Linked DNA regions of Planctopirus limnophila DSM 3776. The protein of the gene in region 3 binds, or shares a complex with, the protein of the main gene of each other region. Links are inferred from orthologs where the notes say so. Each region holds a gene or a part of one and is shown on either strand. Other genes may lie near its edges. The genes, in order: PLIM_RS14755, fliG and fliM.

Region 1 (4,955 bases), 460 kb from region 3 along the record:
TGACACCCGAGAAGTTTTTCGCTCCCGGATCACTGATCACCCCAACGCTTTCACACCATTCTCAGCCGCCGGAAAAAGTGAAACTCCCGATCCATTTCGTTTTCACGAAATCGTGGGAGTCTCTGATTGAGCGATGAAACTCAACGTAACAGTCAGTCTGGGTGTTGGCCAGAATTCCCTCAAGTGGAAAGAACCCCGGCAGTTATCTTAAGGCTTCGTCAATCCTTCGCGAATGGCAAACCGCGCCAGTTCCACCCGGTCATGAATTCCCAACTTGTGCATAATTCTGTATTTATGGCTGTCCACTGATTTTTGTGAAAGATGCATCAGGCGGGCAATCTCTTTCACGCTGGCGCCATTCGCCAGATGCCGCAGAACTTCCAACTGACGCCCCGTCAAGCCTGTCAGCGGCGTATCTGCCGGGAGTGAAAACCGGCGGGAAACAGGATCCTGTGCCAGCCTCTGCCGGATCTCCGGAGAAAAGCTCATCTCACCATCAATCGCCCGAAGAATTGCCTGGCGGATAGCGCTGACTGGCTCTCCCTTGAGCAGATACCCAAAGCATCCAGGCTTCAGGGCCCTCGATAGAAGCACATCACTCGCGTAACCAGAAAGGTATATCACGCGAACGCTATGTGCTTTTGTGCGCAAGGTTTCGGCCACATCGAAGACGCTTCGACCCGGCAGCTCCACATCCATGACCACGACATCAGGCTGTATCTGTGCAATTTCCAGCAGCGCCTGTTCAGTGTTGGTCGCTTTTCCGACGACTTCAAACTGACTGTCAGCCGTCAGATAAGCTGAAAGACAATCGAGAATCATCTGATGATCATCAACCAGATAGACACGCACCAGACGATTCCCCACTCGATGGGGCCTGACGGAAGTTCGGGTTTCCTGCTTATCTGTGACATCCTTCAGGGCTGTCTCTGTGACCATCCCTAGGGATTCAGCATGATCTGTCACCGCTTGGACGCCAGTGACTGTTGAGGAAGCAGAATGACTCGTCGTCGGAAACGAAATACCCGGGAAAGACAGCGGTGTGTGAGGCAACATCACCATAATAAAGTCTCGCGATAGTTAGACATGTGGCCCGTCATGATTCCCTGGCTGGCTGCGAGATGGTTAGCCCCGCCCAGGAAACTATTTCAAACATTTGCACGACCGCATTGAGCATGCGGCAGACAAAACTCCTCTTGAAGTGGCAGTGAACAATCAGCATTGCCCACTTTCAGAAAACCATCTCACACCCTCGACTCAATCCATCAGAAGCAAGTGGGTAATGATCATTTCCAAGCTTGTTAAGCAATTGTGTTCACTGCAGGTAGAAACACTTATGAATGGAGGCTCATTCACAAAACTTCAGTTCGCGGCGAAAGCAACATCGCCGCTAATCTATCAACTTCTGCATAAGTTCCAGTCGATATTTTCGCTCCCATAGAAAAATGAGGCTAACACCTCATGCCATGGGGAGATTGACGAACACTCATCGTATTTTCACCACATGTGCAGCGCCCGAGATGTCACTGTTACATCCTCTCCAACAGGCGGCTTTCGAGCACTTCCTCTGACCAAAAAGCCTGGAACTGAAAATCACGCGCTGCCTGCCAACCTTTGACTGCGCTAGGCAACTCGAGTGGTTCGAAACCCCCTCTCGACGAGGCAAAACCCGTCTGGCCTCAGTGATAAACCTCGTTACCTCTTTGGCGTGCTTCAGAAAAACTCCTCGTTCTCTCGCAAAAAAACGATCCATCGTTGCATTTTTGCAGCACCTCCAAATTCCTGAACTAAGTTTGCTCTGTCGTACCTGTCGGGGCCAGGCCCCATCTACGAGGAGACTTTGCATGTCTGCAGTCGTCACTGCTTCCGCCACATCCCGTATGACTGCCGAATACGTCAATCCTGTGATTGCCGCCACGCGCACCGTTTTCTCGACGATGCTCAATGCGACAGCCACACGCACCGGTCTCTCACTCCGGTCAGACCCGTCAGAAGTCAGCCAACCTTCCAGTGGTGTCAGTGCTGTCATTGGCCTGTCTGGTCAGGCAGCAGGAACTCTGGTGCTCAATCTCACCAGTTCCACAGCCATCGAAATTCTACACCGTCTCGTCGGAGCAGAAGTCACTCAAGTCAACGCCGAAGTCTGCGATGCCGTCGGTGAAGTCACTAACATGATCGCCGGCCACGCCAAAGCCCAACTCGCCAAGTATTCGTTACTGATCAGCATTCCGAATGTTGTCTCAGGCGATGACCATACTGTTCATTTTCCGTCCAACGTCATCCCGATGGTTCTCTCATTCGATTCCGATCTGGGGCCATTCACCATCGAAGTTGGTTTCTCAAATCTTCCCGTAAAGTAAACCATGAATTCAGCAGGCGACACTCAACCTGCCAGCTAATCATCAACGCCATTGACACCATGTGACCATCAGTAGACGTAACCATCGATTGAGGTTCTGCCTCGACGAGATTCAAGCACCAGACAATTTGCCCGTTAAACAGACTCCTCTAAGGATCATCTGATGAAAGTTTTGCTCGTTGACGACTCAGGCACCATGCGGACCATCCAGAAGCGCTGCCTCAATAAGCTCAATGTAAACGACATTGTCGAAGCCGAAGACGGTGTGCAGGCCCTGGCCGCCTTCGAGGCGCACACCTTCGACATCGTGCTCAGCGACTGGAACATGCCCAATATGGATGGTCTCACTCTTCTGAAAGAGATCCGCCAGCGAAACACGACGATCCCGATCATCATGATCACCACCGAAGCCGAACGCGCTCGTGTGGTGCTCGCCATTCAAGCCGGTGTTTCCGATTACCTCGTCAAGCCGTTCACTCCGGATGGCCTGCGCGACAAACTCGAACGCTGGGTTGGTTGCCACGTCTAACTCGAATGATTTTGCCAGGCGAGGAGACTTCCCGCCGCATGTTAGCTCCTCTTCAAATGATCTTTACGATCTGCCAGATTCGTTTCCTGATCAATCATCAGGATCTGCCACTGGCGGGCTTTCAATTCCGGTTCTCGATTTGCCACAGGTCCCAACATGATTCCCGTTGAACGTATCTGGAATTCTGCTCAACTCCCCACTCTCCCGGCTGTCGCTGTCCGATTGCTCGAAATCGTGCGTGATCCAGAGTCAGAAATTCGAGATGTCGTCGAAACCATCAAACTCGATCCCGCCATCAGTGCCAAACTGGTTAAAGCCGCCAATGCCAGCTATTTCGGTGTGCGTAGCGAAGTCAAAGCCATGGATCGCGCTGTTTCCATCCTGGGAACAACCGTCGCCACCTCTTTAGCACTCAGCTTCTCTCTCACAGATGAATCTCTCCAGACTGGCCCCAAAGCCGAACATTATCGCAACTTCTGGGTTCACTCCGTCGTTCAGGCTGCCACTGCCGAACTGATTGGCCAGAAACTTGAACCCGCACAACGCGGAGAATACTTCCTCACCGGCCTGCTGCTCGAACTGGGCCGGCTCGCCATGCTCAAAACTATTCCCAACGAGTACATTCCTGTTCTGGAAGAAGCCAAACTTCCCGGAACGACTCTATCGCAACTCGAAGAAGCTCGTCTGGGGTTCACACACGTCCAGATCGCTCAGCAGATGATGACACTCTGGAAGCTGCCCGAAGGCATTATCCATGCAGCTGCCTTTCATCATGCTCCCCTCGAAAAAGTCCTCGAACTGGGCACCGATCCCAACGCCCGGCTGCTGAACGCCATGGCGTTCAGTGCCGCCGCCGCCGATTATTTCTGCACGGCCAATAAAGGTCTCGCACTCCACAGCCTCCGCGAAATCTCCAGCCATTGCCTGGAGATGACAGAAGACGACCTGGTTGTCTTCCTCAGTAACATTGAAGAACGCTGCCGACAGGCCGCCGAACTCTTCAACGTCAGTCTCTCTCATCTGCAAAACTCTGCCGACCTGATGATTCAGGCCAACGAACAACTCGTACAACTCGCTTTGCGTGAACATGTCGCCAGCACCCAGGCCTCCATCCGGCAGCATGTCGCCGAGCAGGAGAAGCGCGAACTCGAAACGCGTAATCGCGAATTGCAGCAGCAGGCGCTGCATGATCCGCTCACCGGCGTCCATAACCGCAAATTCTTCGATGAAGTTCTCCTTCGAGAAGTTCATCGCTGTGTGCGGGCTGCCCAGCCGCTGGCTGTCATCTTTATCGATGTCGATCATTTCAAGAACGTGAACGATACTTTTGGTCACCAGTTTGGTGATCAGGTTCTCAAGCGTGTGGCCCAGATCTTCTCCGAAACCGTTCGCGTCGCCGATACACTCGCTCGCTTTGGTGGCGAAGAATTTGTTGTCCTGGTCAGCCAGCCTTCCGAAAAAGGTGTCGAACGACTGGCCGAGCGTATTCGCGAGAACGTCGAAAAAGAGGCGTTCCGCTTCGGCTCCACACCTGTCAAAATCACAGTCAGTGTGGGTGCTGCCATTGCCATTCCTCGTCGAGGCGAAACCGGTATTGGTGACCGCCTGATTGCCGTTGCCGATGAATGTCTCTACGAAGCCAAACGCAATGGACGCAATCGCACGATTCTTCGTCACGTCATGGATGAACGCGACCGCCAGCTCCAGCAACTCATTACTCAGACACGTTTCAGCCGCTGGCTCGTCCAGCAGAGATTGCTCGATGTCCCGTCGATCTCTCGTGTCCTGCTCGATTGCCAGACTCCACATGTCCAGTGCGGCGAACTTGCCGTGCGGATGGGCTATCTTGACATTGCCGAACTGCACAGCATTCTCAAACATCAGGAAGTTACGGGCGATCGGTTCTGTGCCGTCGCTGTGAGACTCGGCTTGATGACCGCGACAGAAACCGTCTTCGTACTGGCGACGCAGCAGGAAGATCCACGAACGGTCATGGGTGCTCTGGTTCGCACGGGCCTCTTATCACCCGACGTCGCTTCTGGTGCTCTGGAAGACTACACACGTATG
Region 2 (5,137 bases), 750 kb from region 3 along the record:
GATATCCAAGAATTTGCGGCCTTGCTTGAATCGCCGAATCAATGAGAGCGTTCGAGCCATTCTGATAGGCGCCAATTGAGATGAGATCTTCGTTCTGCTGGTAGGATGACAGCAGCTGACGAACAGTCAGGGCCCACTGGCGATGTTCGGTCGTCGTAATGTCGTTCATCGATCGCGAAATACTCTGCAGGACATCAATCGCCGGGAACTGCCCCTGTTGAGCCAGCTTTCGCGAGAGCACAATATGCCCGTCAAGAATCCCGCGGACAGTATCCGAAATGGGCTCATTCGTGTCGTCACCATCGACCAGCACTGTGTACAATCCGGTAATACTTCCTGCTGGCGAGCAGCCACTGCGTTCGAGTAAGCGAGGCAACAAAGCGAACACACTGGGTGGATAGCCACGCGTTGCGGGAGGTTCGCCCGCCGCTAAGCCAATTTCTCGCTGAGCCAGCGCAAAACGGGTGACGCTATCCATCATCAGCACGACATGCTGGCCCAGATCGCGGAAATGTTCGGCAATCGCGGTCGCCATCCATGCGGCCCGTAGTCGCAAAATGGCCGGTTCATCACCTGTGGCGACAATCACCACACTTCGTTTCAGTCCTTCCGGTCCCAGGTCGCGATCGAGAAACTCACGCACTTCACGGCCTCGTTCACCAATCAGTGCGACGACGTTGATATCCGCTGAACTATGCCTGGCAATCTGCCCCAATAGCGTACTTTTGCCGACACCACTGCCAGCAAAGATCCCCATCCGCTGGCCCTCGCCCAATGTCAGCAGACTATCAATCGCTCTGACTCCCGTCTGCCAGATCTTGGCAATGCGTGGTCTTTCCAGTGGCCCCGGTGGTTTGCCATGCAGATCAGCTCGATGCGCCAGAAGTGGCTTCGATCCTTCATCGAGGAACTCTCCGCGGCTGCCAATAATGCGCCCCAGCAGCCCAGCACCCACATTCACACAGGGCACAGATTCCACGAGCCGCACTCGTGCACCCCGGCGAACGCCAGTGAGTTCGCCTAATGGCATGAGTAATGTTTCATCGCCACGAAAGCCCACAACATCGGCTTCAATGGGAAAGCCATGATCGCGATCAATCGCACAGCGTGATCCTAATGGAGCTGGAAAACCGACGACGGCAGCTGTGAGCCCCACCACCCGGTCAATGCGACCAGTCAGGCCCAAAGGCAGAACTTGTCGGGCATGTTCGACAAGTGTGGTCATGGCGAGGTTCCCGAATTCGATGTGCTGCTGGCGGCCTGCTGGTGTGGGAGCAGTCGATGGGCTGTACCTAAAAGTTCGCTCGTCATGCGGTCGAGCATCGTTTCCAGACGGGCATCGATTTCGCCATGGCGAGTTGTAACGACGCAGCTTCCGCGTGAAAGCGACGCATCGTGTTGAATCGAAACTTCGCCGCAACCCGCCATTGAAGCCAGTAGACGCAGCCCCTCATCATGCCCCAGGACTTCCCAATCGGTGGGATGAATTGCCAGGACAATCTCTTCTCGCGAGGCCAGTTCGAGCGCACTCTGAATCATGGGCTTCACTGCTTCCGGGTCGGCCGCAATTTTCTGCCCCATCAGCCGCTCAGCAATCGCGAGCGAAAGCTCAACTGCCAAAGTCTCCCAGCGGGCGATCCAGTCGGCTTTCAATTGTTCGATCTGTCGAGAAACCTGCTCCAGGGCAGGGAGCAATTGACCAATTCGCTGGTTGACCTGATGGTTGACGTTCGACTGCAGGCGCTGATCCATCTCGCGCATCGCCATTGCCTGGCCAGCCTGATACCCGGCTTGTTCTGCCTTCGAGTGAGCGTTTTTCACCAGCTCATCGGCCTGCTTCCGAGCGTCATCAATCATCTTGGCCGCTTGTTCCCGCACACGGGCCAGATAGCTCTCACCTTGAGCCTGAAGGTCGTCGTAATTGAAGACGACGGGGCCCTGGCTGCCAGGAGCCATGCCGGCTTTCAGAACTCGGGAACTGGTGGACATGTAAGGGCCTTAGGTATTCGGTGTTTGGTGTTGGGTGTTAGACATTCAAATACCAAACACCCAATACCAAACGTCACTAACTCACAAACTGTTCTCCGCCGCCGGCTGCGACTACGATTTCACCCGCGTCTTCCAATCGCCGCACAGCATCGACAATCTGCTGCTGCATCTGTTCCACATCAGAAAGTCGCACAGCACCCAGATACTCAATTTCTTCCTTGAGCATTTCTGCCGCCCGTTGAGAGAGGTTACCGAAGATCTTCTGTTTGATTTCTTCGGAAGCTCCCTTGAGTGCCAGAGCCCACTGACTGTTATCCACTTCTTTGAGCAGTGCCTGAATCGACTTGTTGTCAAGCTTGAGCAGGTCATCGAAGACGAACATCAGTCGGCGGATTTCGTCGGCCAGTTCACTGTCTTCCTGATCGAGGCTTTCCAGAATCCCTTTGTTCGTCATCCGGTCAGTCACGTTCAAGATCTGGGCCACCATTGGCACACCCCCGGCATTTTCCAATTGCTGGTTGAACATGCTCGTCATGCGGCTCTGCAACGACTTCTCGATCGTGGCAATCACTTCCGGACTGGTTTGCTCCATCCCCGCAATGCGACGGATCACTTCCAGTTGCCGGAGTGATGGCAAACCACTGAGAACTTCTGCCGCCAGGGCCGCCGGCAGGTGAGACATGATCAGTGCAATCGTCTGTGGATGCTCTTCCGAGATAAACGTCAGCAAGTTCTCCGCACCCACTTTATGCAGAAAAGAGAACGGAACTGAGTTCATCGATTGCCGGACGTTTTCGAGAATCTGCCCGGCATGTTCTTTCCCCAGCGATTGTTCGAGCAGTTCGTTGGCAGCGCCTAAGCCACCCCGTTCAATTGGTGTGAGCTCATTGACACCCTGAAAGAACTCATCAAAAACACTTTCCTGCTGTTCGCGAGTGACATCATCAACCTTCGCAATTTCCAGAGTCACACGCTCGACTTGTTCACGGGTCATGCTGGCGAGTACCTCGGCAGCCAATGGCTTTTCCATGCTGAGCAGCAGAATGGCAGCTTTGCGTATGGCGTCCATTATGTGGTGACCTTGTGAACTGGATGACGAGAGCTGAATCGAACAGAAACACGAAATAGCTATTTAGCAGCCTGAATCCATTTTCCTAAAAGGGCTGCCGTTGCTTCCGGATTATCGCGAACAATCGCCTGTAACTGATCACGCCGCGTGGCAGGTTTGGGGGGTAAAGCGGCACTGGCACCCTGAAGTGCATTCATCGCCATGGCAGCTTCCGGGCCACCTGAGGGATTCAAAGGATTCATGCCATTTGCATTATCGGTACGGCTATCACCGGGCGAGGCATTGGCCTGAGCCAGGCTTCCCATCGATTTCCGCAGCATCATGGCCACATAGATCGCAAAAGCTCCCAGAGCCATCGTGCTGCCATATTCACGGAAGAATTGCCACGCGGTTTCAGTCCACGGGATGGTGACTGTCGGAAGTTCCTTTGCGAGTGTATCAACGGTACTGACAACAATGGCATCATCGGGAGAATCCGCCGGGATCAGGCGGTTGACGCTTTTTGAGACTGAGGCGAGCACTTCTTTTTCAATGGCCGGGATCTCCGTCAGTGCCGGATCCTTCTCACCGGCGGCAGTACGCTGGGCAGCAATCCCGCGGTAGTAATCTCGCGGCACACTGATGCTCACCTGCACGGCTTTGGGCATGGCCGCCAGAAGCTGCTTTTCGCTGATCTCAAAACTCACACCATTCACAACCCGGTTATCGGATTCTGTCATCTGGCGATTGCGGTCACTGCCGGCACTGCCACCCACACTGGCAGGACGATTGGCCACCTGCCCGGGTTCACCACGCGGTGCCCTCTGGGTTTGTGTATCGTTGACAGTGAACTCATTGGAAATCACAGGAGCCGATTTCTTGGGATCGATCTGCTGAGTCCGAATGACCGATGATTTCAGGTTCTCGATATCAACATGCACAGTCACATTCACACCTGGAATGTAAGACAGGCTTTTCGAGATCTGCGATTCGTACTGTTTCGTCAGTTCGCGAATTCTCTGAACCAGTTGGCTGCTGAGAGGATCGTCCGCTGCATCACCGGCATATGTCACTTCATTCACGGGATCGAACACCGTCACATCGGAGGTCTTCAGATCTGGAACCATGCTGGCGACCGCTGCCCGGATTGAAGCCACCAGCCGGGTCGAAAGCTCGCGTCCTTTTTTGGGAGTGATCGTCACGTTGGCGGTGACAGTTCCCTTCTGGCTCCATGAGTTTCTTCGATTGGGATTGGCAATCACGACGCGGGCATCTTCTACATTGGGAATCGCCTTGAGCGTCTGAGCGACTTCTTTCAGCAGCATCGCTTCGCGCATTTCATGACGCTGCTTTTCCGTGATGAACGGGCTCAGCGATTCATAATGCTTGAGTAGCTGAGACCCGAGATCTTCGGGCATGGCATCGAATTCGAGCAACGCCGCGTTGTAGCGGTCTTTTTCAGCCGCTGGAACCAGCAGCATGCGGCCCTGTCTCTGAAAATCTGTGAGGCCAGCTTCCATCAGAGCATGTTCGGCGGCAATCAGTTCTTCGGTGGTAAAGACTTTGCCCCACGAGAGTGCGACCATCCCAGACGTGTTGTTCGACCAGTAAAGAAAACCAAAACCGGCCAGCAGAATCAGGGGCGCAACGATGAGCGAAATTCGCTGTGCCGAGTTCATCGAACTCCACAGTGAACTGAACTGCTGCTGCAGTGATTGAAGGAAATTCATAGGAAAAATCGTGCTGTAGGAAGGAAGGGCACGTTGGAAATAGAGAGGAGCAGGCGATTGCCAGGAGGCGGGAATTGCAGGCGGTCATCGCGTGGTGTACCGAATCGAGCCCAGTTCTGTCGAGATCGGATTTCAGCGATTCACTCAGCCGAGTGAGAAAGACTTGAGAGAAACCGCGCGGGTTCGAATTTTTCAGGAAATTGTGGTTGACGAAAAAACCATCTTGCAGCAGATTCCGTGCTCTTGAGTGAATTCTGTCCGTGTTGTTTCGGCACAGTCTGCTCCAAGGGCATTCTGTGAGAGTCACTACTCGATAGTTCTGCCCCAAGCGATTTGTCCCAGAGTGCACGGCAAGATTCCCAAGATACCT
Region 3 (5,152 bases):
CAACTTCTTCGTGAGTCGGCCCCAGTGCCAGATGGACCTGATGATTCTGCCGGCGGATGTTGAAGTTGATAAGGACGTTGCCAAAGGCCTCTTTGCGGCCTGTCCGTTCGAAGAGATCGATGGGCTGGAGGGCGGGCATCAACATTTCGAGCGCGCCGGTGGCGTCCATCTCTTCGCGGATGATGGCTTCAATTTTGCGGATCGAACGCCAGCCCAGCGGCAAATAGGTGTAAGCACCGGCCATCAATTGACGCACATAGCCGGCACGCAGCATGAGCTGGTGGCTGGGAATTTCGGCATCAGAAGGATTTTCTTTGAGCGTGGGAATGAAAGACTGTGACCAGCGCACGAGTAACATCCTTGAAATATGGCAGATAGCAACCGGGCTTAACGTGAATGGCGAGCAGGGATTGTAAAGAAGAGACGATGCTCTTGAAAGCGAGGTTCGTTCGCAGGCATCAGCAGCGCTGGCTCCTGTCGGGAGTTTGGCTTGCGTTTTTTCACGACACTCTTCGCTCTGAGTTTCGAGTTAAGGAATTGACCAGAAACGCCGGAATTGACCGATTCCCCTGTTTCCGGGATGATTCCCATTGAACTTTGAGCGAACTTGAACCTGCCACCCTGATTTCGCGTCTGGCCTGAATTCTCGATTCATCAGGCAATGAACAGGTTCTGGGCAGGAATTCCAAGACCACCTCGATTGTTGAACTCCGGTATTCGTTTGGGAAATTTGTCGCGATGTCCTGGCAAGCGTACTCACAAGATATTGGTCAAGCGGCACGAAATGCTTCCGTGGCATTGCGGAATGTTTCCCCGGCCCGCAAGACTCAAGGTGTGCTGGCCATTGCCAGAGCCTTGCGCAGCCAGTCGGCGGCGATTCTCGCTGCGAATGCGAAAGATATCGAAGCAGCCCCCGGCTTTGGACTGAACTCGGCGGCGATTGATCGACTGCGACTTTCGACAGACCGCATTGAGGCGATGGCGCGGGCCGTCGAAGAAGTAGCCGCACTCCCTGATCCTGTGGGAGCTGTCATTGATGGTTCGATTCGGCCAAACGGGCTGCAGGTGCAGCGAATTCGAGTTCCACTGGGTGTCGTACTGTTCATTTACGAATCCCGTCCGAATGTGACCACAGACGCTGCCGCCTTATGCCTCAAGAGCGGGAATGCGGTGATTTTACGGGGTGGCAAAGAGGCCATGCACTCGAACATGTGCCTGGGTGAAATTGTGCAGGGGGCTGTGGCTGAAGCGGGTTTACCCCCTGCCCTTGTCCAGATTGTCAATACACCAGCCCGGGAAGTGGTCGGAGAACTGCTGCGACTGAACACTTTGATTGATGTGGTGATCCCGCGTGGTGGGAAGTCGCTGATTGAGCGGGTGATGTCAGAAGCGACGATGCCGGTCATTAAACATTACGACGGCGTTTGCCATGTCTATATCGACGCGAGTGCTGATCTGGATATGGCCAGCCGGATTCTGGAAAACAGCAAATGCCAGCGAACCGGGGTCTGCAATGCGGCTGAATGTGTGCTGGTGCATGCAGCGATTGCCGAAAAGTTTCTGCCCCGACTGGGCGAAATCATGTCCCGGCGCGGGCTCCAGGTGCGTGGCTGCTCGAAAACTTGCTCTTTATTACCAGAAGCTCAAGCAGCCGAGGAAAACGATTACCGCACAGAGTATCTGGACATGATCATCTCCTGCAAAGTCGTCGATGCTCTCGAGCAGGCGATAGGACACATTGAGACATATGGTTCACACCATACCGACTGCATTATTACCGATGATTACTCTGCTGCTCAGCAGTTTGTGCAGGAGGTCGATTCTGCGGCTGTCATGGTCAATGCCAGTACGCGGTTCAATGATGGGGGAGAACTGGGCCTGGGAGCAGAAATTGGCATCAGCACTGATAAGTTTCATGCCCGTGGCCCTTGTGGACTGACTGAATTGACGAGTTACAAGTATGTTGTTCGTGGGGCTGGGCAAATCCGTGGCTAAACCAGAGAGAATGCCTTACCAGTTGTCAGCAGGGATGAGAGACGAGCAGCGTATTGGCAGTGATCTGAGCTAAACAAAGAATTTCGACTGAGTTCATTTCGACGGAATTTATCTCGACAGGGAAGTGGAGAGACAACATGGCCGATGTACTCAGCCAGTCGGAAGTAGAGACACTGCTGGCAGCACTCGATCCGGCTCCACGCAGTAATGCTGGTTCTGCCATGAGCGGCCCGGCACCCAGTTCGACACCAGTCCGTCGGCGAGAAAATGGGCCGCAGATCAGTGTTTACGATTTCAAGCGTCCCGAGCGCGTCAGTAAAGAACAGATGCGTGCCTTTCAGGCATTGCACGAAGGTTTCAGCCGGGAGTTTGGCGCTGCACTTTCGGGGATGCTGCGAGCGATTGTCGAAGTCAAACTGATCAGCGTGGATCAATTAACGTACAGCGAGTTTGTCTTCAGCCTGGAGAACCCCACCTGCTTCAACCTCCTCGAATCGAAAGGTCTTGAAGGACATCTGATCCTGGATTTGAGTCCTTCGATCATTTTTCCGATTGTGGATCGTCTCTTAGGTGGTGGGAAAGAAAGCATCCCGAGCATTCCCAGTCGGCCGCTCACTGAGATTGAACTGCAACTGGTGTCGCGGATCACATTACTGGTGATCAATGGGCTTGAAAACGCATGGCATAACGTGTGCAGCCTGGGCCTGAAGGTAACTCAGATCGAGAGTAACCCTCAACTGGTGCAGATTGTGCCACCGAACGAAGTGATTGTGCTGGTCAGTTTTGAGATCACGATGGGTGAAGTCCGCGGCATCATGAACCTGTGTATTCCATTCAATACGATCGAGCCACTTTCCGGAAAACTCTCGTCGGACACATGGTCGGCTTATCAGAAGAAGGGGCTTGATCCCAAACAGCGAGTGATTCTGGAAGACGGGCTTTCCAAGGCCGCCGTCAAAATGATTGTGAATCTGGCACACACTCGACTCACAGCGCGAGACCTGGCTCATCTGGCTGTGGGAGATGTGATCATGACTGAACACCCCAAAGAAGATGGGTTGGAAGTGGTGGTCGAGGGCTGCCCGATGTTTATGGCGAAACCCGGTGCCGTCAAAGGGAAAAAGGCCATTCGCGTCACGGGAATGGTGGCCCACAGCCGGGATATTCTGCGCGAAAAGCTGCAAGCGGCCGCAGAATCATCGACCACTAAAACGGCGCCAGCTGTCACTGAACCGAAAACCAATCCACCCAAGCCCCGGACCTAACTGACATTTGTGGTGCAAGTTCCCCAATGCACGTCATGCCATCAAATACATTAACGAGTATTGATTTGTATCCACCGCCGGATATGCTGAACGTGACTAACTGATCCACCGAAAATAGATGTCAAAAAAACTTCAATTTGCGGCAACTTGTTGACTCAGTACGATTTCCGGTATAAATCAGTTGAGACAAGGTGCAGTCGAGAAGGGCAATTGCTTGCCAGACGCCACCTCACGGCTGATTCCATGCAGTTTGCGGCCATTGGATATTTGAGATAACTTCTTTCCTTACTGGAGATTACGGCAATCGAAACGACGCATCGTATTAATGATCAGATTCGACTTTCCCCAATTCGGGTGGTTGATCACGAAGGGAAAATGTTAGGAGTGATCCCCACCTCGGAAGCCATGCGTGTGGCGCTCGAAGTTGGCATGGATCTCGTTGAGGTCGCTCCTGGCGAGCGCCCTCCGGTCTGCCGAATCATGGATTACGGCAAGTTCAAGTATGAACAGAAGAAAAAACACGCAAATTCGGCCAAGCAGCATCAGGTGCAGATTAAGGAAATCCGTCTCCGCCCCAAAACTGGTGAACACGACATCGAGTTTAAGGTGAAGCAGGCGAAGGAATTTCTGTCGCAAAAAGACAAAGTGAAGCTGAATATCATCTTTCGTGGTCGTGAAAATGCGCATCACGATCGCGGTAAAGAAATTCTCGCGAACATTATCCAGCAGTTGGCAGAGCACTGTAAAGTTGAGCAAATGCCCAAACTGGAAGGTGGACGCAACATGATTGCCGTACTGGCTCCCAAGACATAACACGTTGACTTAACAGCAGATGCAAACAGTCGAATTGCATCACAAACGTGATTATTCTGAGAGATCACCGGCTCACTTCGCCTGCTTTCCATCCATCGGCTCATTCATCATTCTGCGTTCTTGAGTGATTGAGCGCGATCGCTGGAAATTTACCGGGCCACTGAACTATACTCCCCGTTCCTGAATTGATGGCTTTTGATCAGAGGAACAGATCCTTTGATGAAAGACTTTGTTGAGCCGCAGCAATTTCACTGCATTTCACGACAGACAGTCTGCCGACATGTTGGCAGCCAAAGTTGAGAAGAGTTATGACTAAGCAAAAGACCCACAAGGGAATGCTCAAGCGGTTCAAAGTCACAGCAAGTGGCAAGGCCAAGCACCGGAGTGCATACCGCGGGCACCTTTTGTCTCACAAAAGTGGCAATCGTAAGCGTCACCTCCGTCTTGATAACGTGGTGACAGGCCCGAATGCCAAGAATATTATTGAAGGTCTCCGGCCAATTCTCTAATCGACAGGCCTATTTTTTAATGACCACTGTGGCTGGGAACGCGTTCATATCGTTTGTTCTTTGCTGATCAACGATCACACGAATACCGCCCTTTGAAGTTTACGACAGGTTATTATGCGTATCAGTTTTGCAGTTGCCCGCCATAAATCTCACAAACGGCTTTTCCGCGAAGCTCGCGGTCAGGTTGGTGGTCGTAGTAAGCAGATTCGTCTGGTGAAAGAAACAGTGGTTCGTAACCGCTGCTTCGCCTTCCGTGACCGGCGCGCCCGCAAGCGTGACTTCCGCTCGTTGTGGATCACTCGTATTACAGCCGCTGCTCAAATGCGTGGTCTGTCTTACAGCCGATTCATCAACGGAATGGATCTTGCAGGGATCAAGCTCAATCGCAAGTCCCTCAGCGAGCTGGCAATTCATCACCCAGCCGTATTCGACGAAGTGGCCAACCTCGTGAAGGCTGCACTGCAAAAGAACAATGTCAATTTTGGTCGCAAGCTGGCTGCTGTCTAATCATTTGTTTCCTGAATGCTGCCTTTCAGGCGATTCAGGAAGTTAAGGATATGGTTCTGGCGA

The links.
Region 1: the proteins of fliM (region 3) and PLIM_RS14755 are in contact, whole or in part, in a crystal structure (PDB 4IGA), measured with the Thermotoga maritima proteins. The link is inferred for Planctopirus limnophila DSM 3776 from one-to-one orthologs. Residues at the interface, in WP_004081085.1 of Thermotoga maritima: Asp3, Val4, Leu5, Gln7, Ile10, Asn11, Leu13, Ile14, Leu17, Met18; in WP_004081049.1 of Thermotoga maritima: Ala83, Gly85, Gln86, Gln87, Val90, Ile91, Ile94, Lys99, Asp100, Phe101, Ile102, Val103, Arg110.
Region 2: the proteins of fliM (region 3) and fliG are in contact, whole or in part, in a crystal structure (PDB 4QRM), measured with the Thermotoga maritima proteins. The link is inferred for Planctopirus limnophila DSM 3776 from one-to-one orthologs. Residues at the interface, in WP_004081085.1 of Thermotoga maritima: Tyr124, Leu127, Asp128, Ile130, Met131, Gly132, Gly133, Pro134, Glu136, Pro139, Arg141, Thr144, Glu145, Ile146, Glu147, Ser149, Ile150, Lys153; in WP_004082903.1 of Thermotoga maritima: Phe122, Ser125, Glu126, His127, Pro128, Gln129, Thr130, Val133, Glu157, Arg161, Leu164, Leu165, Arg167, Ser169, Glu171, Val172, Glu175, Ile176, Asn179, Lys182.

The regions. Positions count from the first base shown.
Region 1 is NC_014148.1:3,721,496-3,726,450, reverse strand. Bases 1,406-4,205 are described here. They hold PLIM_RS14755 (response regulator), read left to right. Parts: upstream 1,406-2,522; coding sequence 2,523-2,888; downstream 2,889-4,205. Other genes in these bases: PLIM_RS14750 (sensor domain-containing diguanylate cyclase), read left to right, coding at 3,045-4,205; PLIM_RS14760 (chemotaxis protein CheX), read left to right, coding at 1,845-2,360. In the rest of the region: PLIM_RS14770 (response regulator), read right to left, coding at 208-939; more of PLIM_RS14750, read left to right, coding at 4,206-4,955. UniProt on the Bacillus subtilis protein: Involved in the transmission of sensory signals from the chemoreceptors to the flagellar motors.
Region 2 is NC_014148.1:4,007,899-4,013,035, reverse strand. The notes cover bases 1,063-4,044. They hold fliG (flagellar motor switch protein FliG), read right to left. Parts: upstream 3,059-4,044; coding sequence 2,066-3,058; downstream 1,063-2,065. Other genes in these bases: PLIM_RS15890 (hypothetical protein), read right to left, coding at 3,118-4,044; PLIM_RS15900 (FliH/SctL family protein), read right to left, coding at 1,222-1,989; PLIM_RS15905 (FliI/YscN family ATPase), read right to left, coding at 1,063-1,225. In the rest of the region: more of PLIM_RS15905, read right to left, coding at 1-1,062; more of PLIM_RS15890, read right to left, coding at 4,045-4,767. UniProt on the Bacillus subtilis protein: One of the proteins that forms a switch complex that is proposed to be located at the base of the basal body.
Region 3 is NC_014148.1:3,257,976-3,263,127, forward strand. Bases 1,200-4,196 are described here. They hold fliM (flagellar motor switch protein FliM), read left to right. Parts: upstream 1,200-2,132; coding sequence 2,133-3,260; downstream 3,261-4,196. Other genes in these bases: PLIM_RS12880 (glutamate-5-semialdehyde dehydrogenase), read left to right, coding at 1,200-1,995; infC (translation initiation factor IF-3), read left to right, coding at 3,564-4,073. Also shown: PLIM_RS12870 (proline--tRNA ligase), read right to left, coding at 1-349; more of PLIM_RS12880, read left to right, coding at 739-1,199; rpmI (50S ribosomal protein L35), read left to right, coding at 4,382-4,582; rplT (50S ribosomal protein L20), read left to right, coding at 4,697-5,089. UniProt on the Bacillus subtilis protein: One of the proteins that forms a switch complex that is proposed to be located at the base of the basal body.